Regions from separate parts of the Pseudoalteromonas sp. SG43-8 genome, predicted to be linked through region 2. Evidence: predicted binding sites of a transcription regulator. Region 2 holds the regulator's gene; the other holds the start of a gene.
What was found. The regulator ArgR, encoded in region 2, controls arginine synthesis, uptake and breakdown. The targets are predictions, from matches to a motif close to ANTGAATANNTATTCANT.

Region 1 (7,643 bases), on a different contig from region 2:
TCGCAATGGCCAGTACCATTAAAAAGCTAACCAGTGGGGTGCGTTTGAAGCTGCGCCAACTTAAATCTAAATAATGAATAAACATTAGTTAAACCCCCGATGCTGTTTTTATAGTTTGCGCGCCTTGATAAAGTGTAAAGTCGGCAAGTTGCCCATCAACTACTTGAATATTACGCGGAGCACGGCGGGCTAATTCGCTATCATGCGTTACCATTACAATAGTGGCACCGTCGCGATTGATTTGTTCAAGTAACTCCATAACTTGGCGAGCCATTAAGCTGTCAAGGTTACCTGTTGGCTCATCGGCAAGTAAAAAACGAGGTTCACCAGCAAGCGCACGGGCTATTGCCACACGTTGTTGCTGGCCACCAGAGAGTTGTTGAGGTAAGTGTTTAGCGCGAGATGCTAAACCAACTTGTTCAAGGCATTGCTCAATTCGACGTTTTCGCTCATTTGCTTTAATCCCTCTGTAGCGAAGAGGAACTTCTATGTTTTCATATAAATTTAAATCGGGGATTAAATTAAAGCCTTGGAATATAAAGCCAATTTTTTGATTACGTAAATCAGCACGTTGGTTATCGTTTAGGCTGCCAACATTAACGCCATCCAACAGGTACTCACCTTCGTTAAAAGGCTCGAGCATACCTGCAATATTTAAAAAGGTTGTTTTCCCTGAGCCGCTAGGACCAGTAACAGCAATAAATTCGCCTTCGTTTACTTGCAGGTTAAAGTCTCGAAGCGCATGGGTTTGTACCATTTCTGTTTGGTATACTTTACTTACGTTGTTCATTTGTAACATGGTTGTTCCTAATTATTTTTAGCGTTGGTTGAGAACGTCTGTTTAATTTAATAAAATCGTATCGGCTTGCTTAAAGTCGCTGTAGCTTGAAATAATAATCTCATCGTTTTCTTTTAGTCCGCTCAAAAGCTCAACCGCATTAATGCTGGTGGCGCCTATTGTAATAGGTATACGCTTTGCAATATTGCCTTCTACCTTATAAGCAAAAGTTCCGCCTTGCTGCATAAAAGCGCCGCGTTTTACCTGCATTACACCTTCTCGGTTGTCGAGTAAAATACGTGCAGTTAAGCGTTGGTTTTGACGGATGTTGTTAGTAACACCTTTAAATCGGACGCGTGCTGTTACTTCACGATTATTAACTTCTGGGGATATGGCGGATAAATTCCCCATCACTGTTTCATTGCCTAACTTAAGCTCTACTTCCATACCGAGCCCTAATTCGTTTGCATAACTTTCAGGTACTTGGAGTTCCGCTTCGAAATTACTTAAGTCGACGAGTGTCATAAGAGGTTGGCTTTGTGTCACAGCGGCTTTTTGTTGCACAAGTAGGTTACCCACGATCCCAGTAACGGTAGCCTTAATAGATAGGTTGCTTACTTTTCTGATTAAGTCATCAACAATAAGTTGTTGGCGGGTCACATCACTTTTAGCAGCTTGTAGTTCAAAGGCGAGCGTGTCTTTGGCAAGCAGTACCTCTTGTTGTGCATGTTTATATGAGAGCTTTGCACGTGATAAATCATCAACTGCTTTTTCAAGATCAATTTGGCTAATTAAGTGTTGTTGTATTGATAACTGCGCGCGACGATTTTCGCGCTCAGCGGCGTTAAGCTCAACTTGTGCCATATCGAGTGTTTTATTTAAGGTGAGTGTTTGGCGTCTTGCTTGCAAATGCTGCCTTTGCTGCTCGCCTTGTAGTCTTTTAAGTACAGACTCCTGTTGCTTTAATTCGTTAGTTAACTCAGGGCTTTGCAGCAGGGCAAGTGTGTTGCCTTGCTTTACTGTATCGCCGGCCTTTACTTTTAAATCTATAAATCCACGTTCTGGACTGTAGATTTTAGGAGCATTAGCAGCAACAATTTTACCACTGGCGGCAATATCTCGAATGAGCGCTTTAACATGTACTTTTGCAACCTGTACTTTTGAGCGGCTAATAGAGCTTTTAGCGCTATGGTTAGTTAAAAAAATATAAGCAACTGTAGAGACCACAATGAAAACAATCGCAGTGATTATCGCGTATTTTTTATAGCTTATAGGTGCCTTTACTTGTACGTCTTGTGCGCTGGTATCTTTAATCATTTAATTCCCCCTACATTGCTTTTATGTATTTTTCGCACAGCATTAATAAAGCTGCTGTGCAAATGGCGGCAATAGGAGAGAGCAAAAATAAGCTTAGAGTAAACATAGTAATTCCAATTAGCGATTATATGTAAAGCTATACGATTAATATGCCAACTATTATCACATTGATATTAAAGTGCTTTTTATTTTTTGTTCTTGAAAATGATGTCCGCGGACAGTTTTTATGTCCGCATCGGACACCGCTTTAAATAAAAATTCACTATTAATGTACAAAAAATGACATGAACTTTCATAACTATACTAATGAGCAGCAATAATCGGGGATGTTAAGCCATTAAAGTAATGAAATAGCATAAAACTATCTAAATGTTAACTGAATAGCCCTTCATTAGTTGAATACTTATTCACTTTTGCTCACCTTTACGTTTACGTAAGCTGCGACTTTGGGCGCTTGTGTTTTTTACAATATGTTAAACTTGACACCAGTGTCATGAAAAAATAGTGGTTAAAATAACGCTAAATGTTAAAAATAATGATAAAAAGAAATCTTGCTATGAAGTGAGAAATATTCAAGAATGTGAATATGTATTCAAAGTGCTATTGACTCTATTTAAGATAGAGGCTAGTTTTGTCCGTCTGTTAGCAAATCGTCGAGCAGTTCATCCACGCTAACAGTGCAGCAAGGGGAGGGGTCTATGTTATACGACTCAAAGTTAGAAAAAGAAAATTGTGGCTTTGGCTTAATAGCCCAAGTTAATGGTCAAGCTAGTCATAGGCTTATTCGTACTGCTATTACGGGGCTTGATCGCATGCAGCACCGTGGCGGTATATCTGCCGATGGTAAAACAGGTGATGGCTGTGGTTTATTATTACAAAAACCAGATAGCTTTTTCCGTGCAATTGCCAGTGAACATAATTGGCACTTAGGCAAAAACTACGCAGTGGGTATGATATTTTTAAATTCAGATCCTGTTTTAGCACAAGCTGCAAAACAAATACTTAGCGAAGAATTAGAAAAAGAAACGCTAAATATTTTAGGCTGGCGTGTTGTACCAACCGACCCATCTATGTTGGGTCCTATTGCTGTACAGCAATTACCAGGTTTTGAACAAATTTTTGTTAGCGCGCCAGAAGGTTGGCGTTCTAAAGACTTAGAGCGTCGCTTATATGTAGCACGCCGCCGCGCTGAAAAGCGCATTGTTGATGATGAAGCTTTCTATATCGCAAGTCTATCTGGTTTGGTAACTATCTATAAAGGCTTAATGATGCCTGCGGATTTACCTAATTTTTACCTAGATTTAGCTGATATTCGTATGACGAGTGCGATTTGTGTTTTCCATCAGCGCTTTTCTACTAATACTCAGCCGCGTTGGCCTTTAGCTCAACCTTTCCGCTATTTAGCACACAATGGTGAAATTAATACTATTGAAGGTAACCGCCAGTGGGCACGCGCACGTTCTTATAAGTTTGCGTCACCGCTTATTCCTGATTTACAAAGCGCAGCGCCGTTTGTAAACGAAACCGGTTCTGATTCATCAAGCCTAGATAATATGCTTGAGCTATTTTTAGCAGGCGGCATGGATTTATTCCGTGCTATGCGTATGCTCGTGCCGCCTGCATGGCAGAAAAACCGTGCAATGGACGACGATTTACGTGCATTTTACGACTTTAACTCTATGCATATGGAACCATGGGATGGCCCGGCAGGTATTGTTATGTCGGATGGTCGTTTTGCGGCGTGTAACCTTGACCGTAATGGACTTCGCCCAGCACGTTATGTAATTACACAAGATGGTTTTATTACGCTTGCATCAGAAGTGGGTATTTGGGATTACACTGCGGATGAAGTGGTTGAAAAAGGCCGTGTTGGTCCAGGTGAATTATTAGTTATTGATACTAAACTTGGCAAAATCTGGCACTCGGATGAAATCGATCAAGATTTAAAATCTCGCCATCCTTACAAGTCATGGCTTGAAGAAAACGTTAAACGTTTAGTTCCATTTGAAGAACTTACTGAGCAAGACGCCGGTAATCGCTCATTTGATGACGAAACGCTAGTTAAATATCAAAAAATGTTTGGTTATACCAACGAAGAGCTTGATAGCGTTATTCGTGTAATGGGTGAAAACGGCCAAGAAGCGACAGGCTCAATGGGTGATGACACGCCATTTGCTGTGCTTAGTGAAGGGCATCGTTCACTTTATGATTACTTCCGCCAAAAATTTGCGCAAGTAACAAATCCACCTATCGATCCACTACGTGAAAACCATGTAATGTCGCTTGCAACCTGTATTGGTAGTGAGCAAAACGTATTTAACGAAACAACGGGCCACGCTAAGCGCCTACAGTTTGATACACCAATTTTAATGTACGCAGACATGCAGCAGCTATTAAATGCTGATGAAGCGCACTACAGCTACTGTAAAATTGATATTACCTACACAGTTGAAGAGGGTTTAGAAAACGCGGTTACGCGTATTTGTGACCAAGCACAAGAAAAAGCAGCTGCGGGCTGTATCATGCTTATTTTAACTGACCGTAACTTTGATGTAATAAATTTACCAATTCCAGCAGCTATGGCTGTAGGTGCGGTACAAAAACGCTTAGTTGATAACAACTTGCGCTGTGAATCAAATATTATCATTGAAACTGGCAGCGTGCGAGATGCGCACCAGTTTGCTGTGCTATTAGGTTTTGGTGCTACGGCAATTTATCCATACCTTGCGTATGAATCGTTAGTTGCGATGAGCGACAGCAAAATTATTGATAAGTCGTATTGCGAAGTGACCCTTGCTTATCGTAAAGCCATTAATAAAGGCTTATACAAAATTATGTCTAAAATGGGCATAAGTACGGTTGCGTCTTATCGTTGTTCAATGTTGTTTGAAGCGGTGGGATTATCTGATGCGATTATTGAAATGTGCTTTAAAGGCGTTGCAAGTCGTATACAAGGTGCATGCTTTACTGACTTTGATGAAGATCAGCAAAGTTTGCACAAACTTGCTTTAAGTAAGCGTAAATTATTAAGCCACGGCGGTTTATTTAAGTACGTTCACGGTGGTGAGTATCATGCTTATAATCCAGATGTTATTCAAACCCTGCAAAAAGCGGTTCGTTCAGGTGATTATAAGGACTACAGTGCGTACGCTGATTTAGTTAATAATCGTCCAATAGCGACTTTGCGCGATATGTTAGCGCTTAAACTACCTGAGCAAGGTATAAGCATCGATGAAGTAGAGTCTGCAGAAAACCTATACAAGCGTTTTGACTCAGCAGCAATGAGTATTGGTGCGTTATCACCAGAAGCGCATGAGGCGCTAGCAATTGCAATGAACCGCTTAGGTGGTTGTTCAAACTCTGGTGAAGGCGGTGAAGATAAACTGCGTTATGGTACAGAGAAAAACTCGCGTATTAAACAAGTCGCTTCAGGTCGATTTGGAGTAACGCCTCATTACTTACGCAGTGCTGACGTTATTCAAATTAAAGTAGCGCAAGGTGCAAAACCAGGCGAAGGTGGACAATTACCGGGTGAAAAAGTAACGCCGTATATTGCTAAGCTTCGTTATTCGGTACCAGGTGTTACGTTAATTTCGCCACCACCGCATCACGATATTTACTCAATTGAAGATTTAGCACAGCTAATTTTCGATTTAAAACAAGTAAACCCTAAAGCACTTATTTCTGTAAAACTTGTTTCAGAGCCTGGTGTGGGAACCATTGCAACAGGTGTTGCTAAAGCATATGCCGATTTAATTACTATTTCTGGCTACGACGGCGGTACAGGCGCAAGCCCACTTACTTCTGTTAAATATGCGGGTAGCCCATGGGAGCTTGGACTTGCTGAAACACAGCAAGCACTAGTTGAAAATGGCCTTCGTCATCGCATTCGCCTGCAAACAGATGGTGGCTTAAAAACAGGTTTAGATATTATTAAAGCAGCAATTTTAGGTGCTGAAAGCTTTGGTTTTGGTACTGGTCCAATGGTTGCCCTTGGGTGTAAATACTTACGTATTTGTCACTTAAATAACTGTGCGACCGGTGTTGCAACACAAGACGAAACACTTCGTCAAAAGCATTATCACGGCTTACCAGAAATGGCGATGAACTACTTTAAGTTTATAGCGCAAGAAGCGCGTGAAATTATGGCTAGCCTAGGCGTTGCAAATTTAACTGACTTAATTGGCCGTTTAGATTTATTAGAAGAAATTGAAGGCAAAACTGCAAAGCAGAAGAAAATTGATTTATCGTCTGTTATTGCTCAGCCGAACAACCCAACTGGCGAAACACTGTATTGTAGTGCGCCTAACAGTTCGCATTACCTAGGTAAGTTAAACGAAAGTTTATTAGCTAAAGCGCAAGAGGCAATTGATACGTCAAGCGGTATCTCGCTTGTGAGTCGTATTTGTAATACTGACCGCTCTGTAGGTGCAATGCTTTCGGGTTATATTGCTGATAAACACGGTAATCAAGGTATGGCGGCAGACCCAGTAGCAATTGAATTACACGGTACGGCGGGTCAATCGTTTGGTGTTTGGAATGCCGGTGGTCTTGAAATGACATTGGTTGGCGATGCTAACGATTACGTAGGTAAAGGCATGGCTGGTGGTAAGTTAGTGATTCGTCCACCACTTGGCTCATCTTTTGAAAGCCATAAAGCAACCATTGCCGGAAACACATGCTTGTACGGCGCTACAGGCGGAAAACTGTTTGCAGCGGGTTGTGCCGGTGAGCGCTTTGCAGTTCGTAACTCAGGTGTGCAAGCGGTTGTTGAAGGTGTAGGTGACAACGGTTGTGAATACATGACCGGTGGCGTTGTGTGTGTACTTGGTAATGTAGGTGTTAACTTTGGCGCGGGTATGACTGGTGGTTTTGCTTATATTTTAGATGAGCGAAATGATTTTGAAAAACGCATTAATCCAGAGCTTGTAGAAATAGTAACACTAGACGAATTAACGTCGCATCAAGAACATTTACGCGGCTTAATTGCTGAGCATTTAGAGCTTACGGGTTCGTGCAGAGCAGAAAGCATTTTAGCTAACTTTGAACTGTACTTACCGATGTTCAAATTAGTAAAACCAAAATCAAGCGACGTAAAAAGTTTACTCGGGCATCGCGCTCGCAGTAGTGCCGAACTACGTGTTCAGGCGCAATAAGGGGGCAGTATGAGCGAAAATGTATATCAATTTATAGACGTGCAGCGTGTAGACCCACGCAAAAAACCAATCTCGTCACGTAAAAAATCTTTCGTAGAAATTTACGAACCCTTTTCAGAGAATCAGGTTAACTCACAAGCTGATCGTTGTTTAGATTGTGGTAACCCGTATTGTGAGTGGAAGTGCCCAGTACATAACTACATTCCACAATGGTTAAAGTTAATACGCACAGGTCGTATTATAGAGGCAGCAGAGCTTTCTCATCGTACAAATAGCTTACCAGAGGTTTGTGGGCGTGTTTGCCCACAAGACCGTTTGTGTGAAGGTTCGTGTACATTAGATGAAGAGTTTGGTGCGGTTACAATTGGTAATATTGAAAAATACATTACCGA
Region 2 (7,643 bases):
TTTCTAAGTACCTCTAATTAAGCGCTAATGCTAGTGATTTTAACTTCAGTGAACCATTGACGATGGCCCATTTGCTTACGAGAATGCTTACGGCGTCTAAATTTAACAACCTTAATCTTCTCACCGCGACCATGTGAAACAACCTCAGCTGTTATCTTGCCACCGTTTACGAACGGTACACCGATCTCGATTTTCTCACCATCAGCAACTAAAAGTACTGAATCAAATTCTACTGCCGCACCAGTTTCAACGTCTAATTTTTCAAGACGAATCGTTTGACCTTCAGTCACACGATGCTGTTTACCACCACTTTGGAAAACCGCGTACATAATTAACTCCGTCTGTGCACCCTCAAATCGGCGCAACTAAAATATTCTTCGATAGGGCGCGAAGTTTACGCTAACGCGAAATAACTAGCAAGCCTATTTTGTAATTAAAATGAATAAAAAGTAGCTGCTTTGAGAGCAATTCAATATTTACCCCATTTTATATTAATTGGCCCTTTTGCCAAGCGCTTTTTAACTCTTAGCCGAAATAAATTAATGTACTCAAATATGACCCTCACAGCTCAATATCTAAGCACACCATAAACTGTATATTGATTATCAATTAATCAGTTATCTTGGCTAATTCAGTCTAAATTAAGTACTTTAATAGTGTTTTTTCAATCAATCGTCACAAAATATCGAGCTAGTGCATTTTTTGTTGTACAATCTGCGCCGTTCACACATAAAAATTGGCTCGGAGATCAATGGATATAAAAGCTATCCAGGCGTTAATCGAAAGCGATATGAATGACGTCAATCAACTTATACATGCGCAAATGCGCTCAGATGTGGCGTTAGTTAATCAGCTTGGTTTATATATAGTTAACAGTGGCGGCAAACGCGTTCGTCCAATGCTGGCTATTTTAGCAGCCAAAGCGCTCGGTTATCAGGGTAAAGATCACATAACACTTGCAACAATTGTTGAGTTTATCCATACAGCAACGCTATTGCATGATGATGTTGTAGATGAATCAAACTTACGACGTGGCACGCCTACAGCAAATGCTGAATTTGGTAATGCTGCTAGCGTATTGGTTGGTGACTTTATTTACACTCGCTCATTTCAGCTTATGGTTGGCCTTGGAAAAATGCAGATTATGCAAGTACTTGCCGATGCAACAAACATTATTGCTGAAGGTGAAGTATTGCAGCTGATGAACTGCAATGACCCAGATACGACTGAAGCCAGCTATATGCAGGTTATTTACTCTAAAACGGCTAAATTATTTGAAGCAGCTACAGGCCTTGCTGCCATTATCACAGAGCAAGACCAAGCGACACTTGATGCACTAAACCTATACGGTATGCATTTAGGTACTGCGTTTCAACTAGTAGATGACGTACTCGATTACAATGCAGATGCTGAGCAGCTAGGTAAAAACATTGGCGATGATTTAGCTGAAGGCAAACCAACCCTTCCGCTTATTTATGCTATGCAACATGGTAGCGAGCAGCAAACACAGCTCATTCGTGATGCAATAGAGCACAGTAATGGTATGGAGCATTTAGAAGAAATTTTAACTGCACTAAAACAAACTAATGCGCTTGAGTTTACAATGCAAAAAGCAGAGCTTGAGGCCGAAAAAGCCATAGCCTGTTTAGACTTTTTAGCTGAGTCTGACTATAAGCAAGCACTTATAAGCCTTGCCCGTATTGCGGTTGACCGCGACCACTAGTTTTAACTAGTTACACAGTGTGACATTAATTCTGAGCAATAAAAAAGCCTGCAAATGCAGGCTTTTTTGTTGCTTAAACCGGCTATTACGCCATGAAATCAACACCTTCTTTGATGTCTTTTTTCAGAGTTTCAAGCATGTCATTTTTTGCTTTTGTTTCAAATGCGCTTAGTTCGCCGTAAGAAAGAATTTCTTCTACTCCGTTTTTACCTAAACGTACTGGATGTGCAAAGTACTCTGCATCGCCATTTTCAACAGCAACGTAAGCGTAATCTACAACTTCTTCACCTTGTAGGCCTTTAACTAAAGACATACAAAAACGAGCTGCAGCAGCACCCATAGATAGCGTAGCTGAACCACCGCCTGCTTTAGCATTTACAACTTCAGTACCCGCATTTTGGATACGTGGAGTAAGTGCAGCAACTTCTTCATCAGTGAAAGAAACACCTTCAACTTGAGAAAGTAGAGGCAGAATAGTTGTGCCTGAGTGACCACCAATTACTGGTACTTTTACAGTTGCTACGTCTACGCCTTTAAGTTCAGCAACAAATGCTTCTGAACGAATAACGTCAAGCGTAGTAATACCGAATACGCGTTTAGCGTCGTAAGTACCTGCTTTTTTGAATACTTCAGCAACAATTGGAACTGTGCCATTTACTGGGTTAGTAATAATACCTACTAACGCTTTAGGACAGCTGGCAACAATGCCTTCTGCTAACGTTTTGATGATGCCAGCATTTACATTGAATAAATCAGCACGATCCATACCTGGTTTACGCGGCATACCCGCTGGGATAAGAACGATGTCAGAGCCTTCAAGCGCTTTATTTAAATCGTCTGCGCCAAAGCCTGCAACTTTAACATCTGTTGGGATGTGAGAAAGGTCAACCGCAACACCTGGTACTACTGGTGCAACATCATAAAGTGATAATTCAGAGCCAGCTGGTAAGCCTGTTTTTAATAATAAAGACAACGCTTGGCCGATACCGCCTGCAGCACCTAATACAGCAACTTTCATTGGAATTCTCCGTAATTTGAGGTAGGAAACATTTGTGGCTCTTAAGATAATGAAATTAGCGACTAAAAACAAATTTATCCTGTCTATTTCAAGTATATTTTCGACCATAGTCGTAAACTTATGTGATTTAACGCATCAAACTGGCAAGTTAACTAAACAACTGCTGCATAATTATTCATTTTTGTGTAGAATTTGCGGCATAAATAACAAAAACGAATAAAGACTATGCAACCACAAGATAAACAAGAAGCACTGGTAAAAGCATTTAAATCACTATTAAAAGAAGAAAATTTTGGCTCTCAAGGCGAAATAGTTGATGCGTTAAAAGATCAAGGTTTTGACAATATAAGCCAAAGTAAAGTATCACGCATGTTAAGTAAGTTTGGCGCTGTACGCACACGTAATGCCAAACAAGAAATGGTTTACTGCTTACCTGCTGAAATGGGTGTACCTACGGCTAAAAGCCCATTACGCCAATTAGTAATCGACATTATGCACAACGAAATGATGATCATCATTCGTACCAGCCCAGGTGCTGCTCAGCTTATTGCACGTTTATTAGATTCATTAGGTAAAGCAGATGGCGTACTAGGAACAATTGCAGGCGACGATACTATTTTTATCGCTCCTGCTAAAATATCTGAAATAGATGTAACACTTGAACGCGTTCGCATTTTATTTGATACGGTTTAATAGCAAATTAAATTTGTTTTAAAAACCCTATTGAAGGTGCAAAGAAAGCAGAGCCCATATCGGCTTGAGTAAAATCAAGCCAGTGGTCGTAGCAATCCCCTTCCCCTAAACGACTATTAAGTACTTTTTCAAATGCGGTGCCCGTACAAGCGCATGTAATTGATAACATTCCCTGCTCATACACGTCGCCATAAGGCATGCTTTGATTTAATAGTAGCGGTTGTCCGTCTTCGTCTTTTAGCTCACTTCGCGAAGCATGGCTGGTTTCGATCGCTGGGGTAATTAGCGTGTTATCAAGACGCGTACGTCCCATTATTTGCTCTTGCTCACTCAATGATAAATGCTGCCACATAGTTAGATCATGTTTATAACGCTGAACATGAATATAACTCCCCTGATCTTCAAAGCTACCAGGGTTGCTGATTAAAGCCGTAGCGCGCTTTTTTCTTCCATGTGCGGTGTCGCCACCATAAATAAAACCGTTAAAATCACGACCATCTAAAAAACGAAAATTACGAATTTGCTCCACCAGCTCAACATCGGGGGCAAATAATTTTAAAATTTGCAGCGCAAATAAATGGTTAACATCTTCACGGTCAGAGCGAATTTGCACAAATAAATCGCACGGTTGTACGCTCATTTGGTGATCGCTATGGGTTATATTGGGAAAGCTCTGTAACTCGCTTGGAATGTATTCAGGGAGGATATGCGGCCAGTATTGCGCACCAATAGCAACCATACAAGAGAGCATTGATTCTGAAAATTGATCGCTAAACTCTTCTTCTATAGCGCTTACTTGTTTTAACTTTGCGCGAAGTGATTCGTCTTGACCATCAAACACATTAAAAAATAAGTGCAAACCGTGTAAGTTTGCTTCAGCACAAATCCCTGATTGCGCTTGCGCCATTGTTATTCCTTAGTTTTACAGATAAAAACACAGCGAATAACAAATTAATTACGATTCGAAAAAATTCACCGTGTGAGGTTTTATTTTTATTATAACCTGATCATTATTTTCAAATGACTGGCCATATTGTGCAGCAACTTCAATTTCTTGTTCATCAATAACAAGCGAATAAACATACGCCGAACCAATAAAGCGACGACTTATGATTGTAGCTCGCTTGCTGAATTTGTCACTTTGGTTATCTGCCACTAATTCTATTTGATGAGGGCGCACATATATAAGCCCTGCACTTACATTATGCTTACTCTCAACATAAGATTCGACTAAACCAAATGGTGTTTTATATTCAGTTGCGGTTAACACTTCTGCGCTTAAGTATATGCCCTGACCCAGAAACTCTGCAACCTCCTTTGAACATGGAGCTGCAAAAAGCTGCTCAGGCGTGCCTTGTTGCTCAATTTTACCGCGATGCATAATGGCAAGTGTATCTGAAAACGCAAACGCCTCTTCTTTTGAGTGTGAAACAAACACAGCAGATACTTGAGTTGCCTTAATAATTCGACGTATATCGGCAATTAATTCAAAGCGTACTTGTGTGTCGATGTTTGAAAAGGGCTCATCAAGGAGTAATAAACTAGGTTTATAAGCTAATGCACGAGCGATAGCGACGCGTTGCTGTTGGCCACCCGATAACTGGTGTGGAAACCTGTCAGCACAGCCAATTAAATGTACAAGCTTAAGCATTTCATCAACGCGTTGCTGCTTTTGAGCTTTGCTCATATTACTAAGCCCAAATGCGATATTATTTGCCACCGTTAAATGCGGAAACAACGCATAATCTTGAAACATCATGCCGATGTTACGATGCTCAGGTGAGACAAACGATTGCTCATCACTCACTAATTTACCGTCTATAAAAATAGACCCTTGCTTGGCTTCAATTAAACCTGCAATCGCCTTTAATGTGGTTGTTTTGCCGCATCCACTCGCCCCGAGTAGACAAACAATTTCATCTTTACCCACTGTTAAATCTAAATCGTGAATAACCTTTGTGCCGTTATAGTGATAGCTCACGCCTTGTAAAATTAAACTACTCATTTAACTACGCTGCTCCATAGAACGATTAATAAAATACAAAGGAATAAACCCAACAATAACAATAAATAATGCAGATATTGAAGCAAGCTCTAATTGCTCATCACTCACATACTGAAATACATGAGTAGCTAAGCTTTCAAAATTAAACGGTCTGAGCAATAGCGCAGCTGGCAACTCTTTCATACACTCAATAAATACCAATAAGGCAGCAGTGAGCAATCCTCTTCGCAGTAAAGGTAGGTGCACTAAACGCAGCGTTTGCCCTTGGCTTTTACCCATTGATTGGCTTGCCATATCAAGTGATGGACTAATACGTAAAAAACTCGACTCAATTGCTCCGTGTGCAATGGCGTAAAACCTAACAATATAAGCAATAATAATAGTAAGAATGCTACCTGTAAGCAGTAAGCCAATATCTAAATTATACGGCTCGAGCGCTGTGTTAATGGTGTTCTCTAACAATGTAAGAGGTAATAAAACCGCAATAGCGAGTACAGTTCCTGGCAATGCATAACCTGTGCTTGCTAAACGCCCAGGAATAAGCGGATACGCTTGCTTTGCAACACGCTGATAAAAAACCACAAAAACACTCAACGTAATGGTTATAACACTTACAACTCCTGCCACTTTTAAACTTTGCCAAGCGTAACTAAAAAACTCAACATTCCATGCTTTATCAAAGTAGGCAATGGCGTAATTTATAAGTACTGCAATAGGAATTACAAAAGCGATAAGTAAAATAAAGCTACAAAATGCCGTTGCGAGCCAAGCAGACTTTCCTTTTAATACATAGAGAGATTCGCTATTTACACTTGATTGTCGCTCAAATACCGCTTGGTTTCGGCGACTAAAACGCTCTGCCATTAATGCTAAAAATAACAGAAGTAACATCACACCCGATATTTTAGCGGCCGCTGTAAGTGAGTAATAACCAAACCACGTATCGTATACGGCGGTTGTTAATGTACTTACGGCAAAATAACTCACTGTTGCAAAGTCGGCCATGGTTTCCATACTAATAAGTGCAAGAGCCGCCACAATTGCCCCACGAGAGAGTACTAAACTGACTTTAAAAAAGCTTTGCCCAGGAGATAGCCCCATTAACTGACTAGCTTGTACTAATTTGAATGACTGCTCGCGAAGGGCTGTTTTAAAAATTAAAAATAAATACGGGTAAAGTACCAAGGCAATCATAACGATGGCGCCGGGTAATGTTCGTATATCAAAAAACCAATAGTCGTTAGGTGATTGCCAGCCAAACCATTCTCTCAATGCTATTTGCACCGGGCCCGCATAATCTAATAAATCAGTGTATACATAGGCAATAATATAGGTAGGCATAGCAAGGGGCAGCATAAGTGCCCATTCAAACTGTTTTTTACCCGGGAAACTACAGTAAGCCGTTAGCCACCCAAGTGGCAAAGCTATGGCGCAGCTAAGGACGCAAACACCTAAAACTAACAATACGGTATTGGTTATGTAGTCCCAAAGCACGGTATCCCACAGGTGAGAAAACACCTCAGAGCTACCTTGTAGAGATTCAAAAAGAAGAAAAAACAACGGGGCCGATAGTATTAAGCCAGTCGACCAAGCAAAGAGCTGCCATTTAGACAGCTTAAATTTATTAGTCATTAAAGATCGAACTTCACCTCATCAATTAGCTTAAGTGCTAACGGACGATATTTACTAATCTCATCAAGTGGCAAGCTGTCTTCTTTAAAGCTACCCCAAGAGGCAACCAAAGTTGATAATTCAACACCCGACTTAACTGGATACTCCATATTTAATGAGGCATACATGTTTTGTGCTTTGCTGTCGGTCATATATTCTATGAGCTTTAATGCATTTTCAGGGTTTTTAGCGTATTTGGTAATAACCGCACCCGATACATTTATGTGTGAGCCACGATTAACTTGATTCGGAAAGTTAATATTTACGGCCTCTGCCCAACCTTTTTGTTCTTTATCTTCTAGCATTTTGCCAAGGTAGTAACTATTACCTAATGCCAAGTTACATAAACCTTCTTTAACAGCTTTAACTTGAGCACGATCGTTACCTTGAGGCTTGCGTGCTAAATTAGCCTTAACACCTTCAAGCCACTCTTTAGTTTGCGCTTCACCATGGTGTGCAATCATAGAAGCCACTAAACCTAAATTATATGGATGTTTGCCAGAGCGCGTACAAATTTGTCCTTTGTATTTAGG

Region 1: a site for ArgR is predicted at 2,675-2,692, ahead of gltB (glutamate synthase large subunit). Genes of this name have one in related genera too.

Annotation. Positions count from the first base shown of each region.
Region 1 covers NZ_JACJEX010000001.1:337,131-344,773, forward strand. The annotation lists partial or broken gene H5122_RS01595 (ABC transporter permease) at 1-85, opposite strand, end outside; gene H5122_RS01600 (ABC transporter ATP-binding protein) at 89-799, opposite strand; gene H5122_RS01605 (efflux RND transporter periplasmic adaptor subunit) at 842-2,095, opposite strand; gene gltB (glutamate synthase large subunit) at 2,794-7,251, shown strand; gene H5122_RS01615 (FAD-dependent oxidoreductase) at 7,261-7,643, shown strand, end outside.
Region 2 covers NZ_JACJEX010000010.1:95,277-102,919, reverse strand. The annotation lists gene rpmA (50S ribosomal protein L27) at 1-1, opposite strand, end outside; gene rplU (50S ribosomal protein L21) at 18-329, opposite strand; gene ispB (octaprenyl diphosphate synthase) at 752-1,723, shown strand; gene mdh (malate dehydrogenase) at 1,809-2,741, opposite strand; gene argR (transcriptional regulator ArgR) at 2,967-3,434, shown strand; gene H5122_RS15870 (Dyp-type peroxidase) at 3,442-4,341, opposite strand; gene H5122_RS15865 (ABC transporter ATP-binding protein) at 4,390-5,439, opposite strand; gene H5122_RS15860 (iron ABC transporter permease) at 5,440-7,071, opposite strand; gene H5122_RS15855 (Fe(3+) ABC transporter substrate-binding protein) at 7,071-7,643, opposite strand, start outside.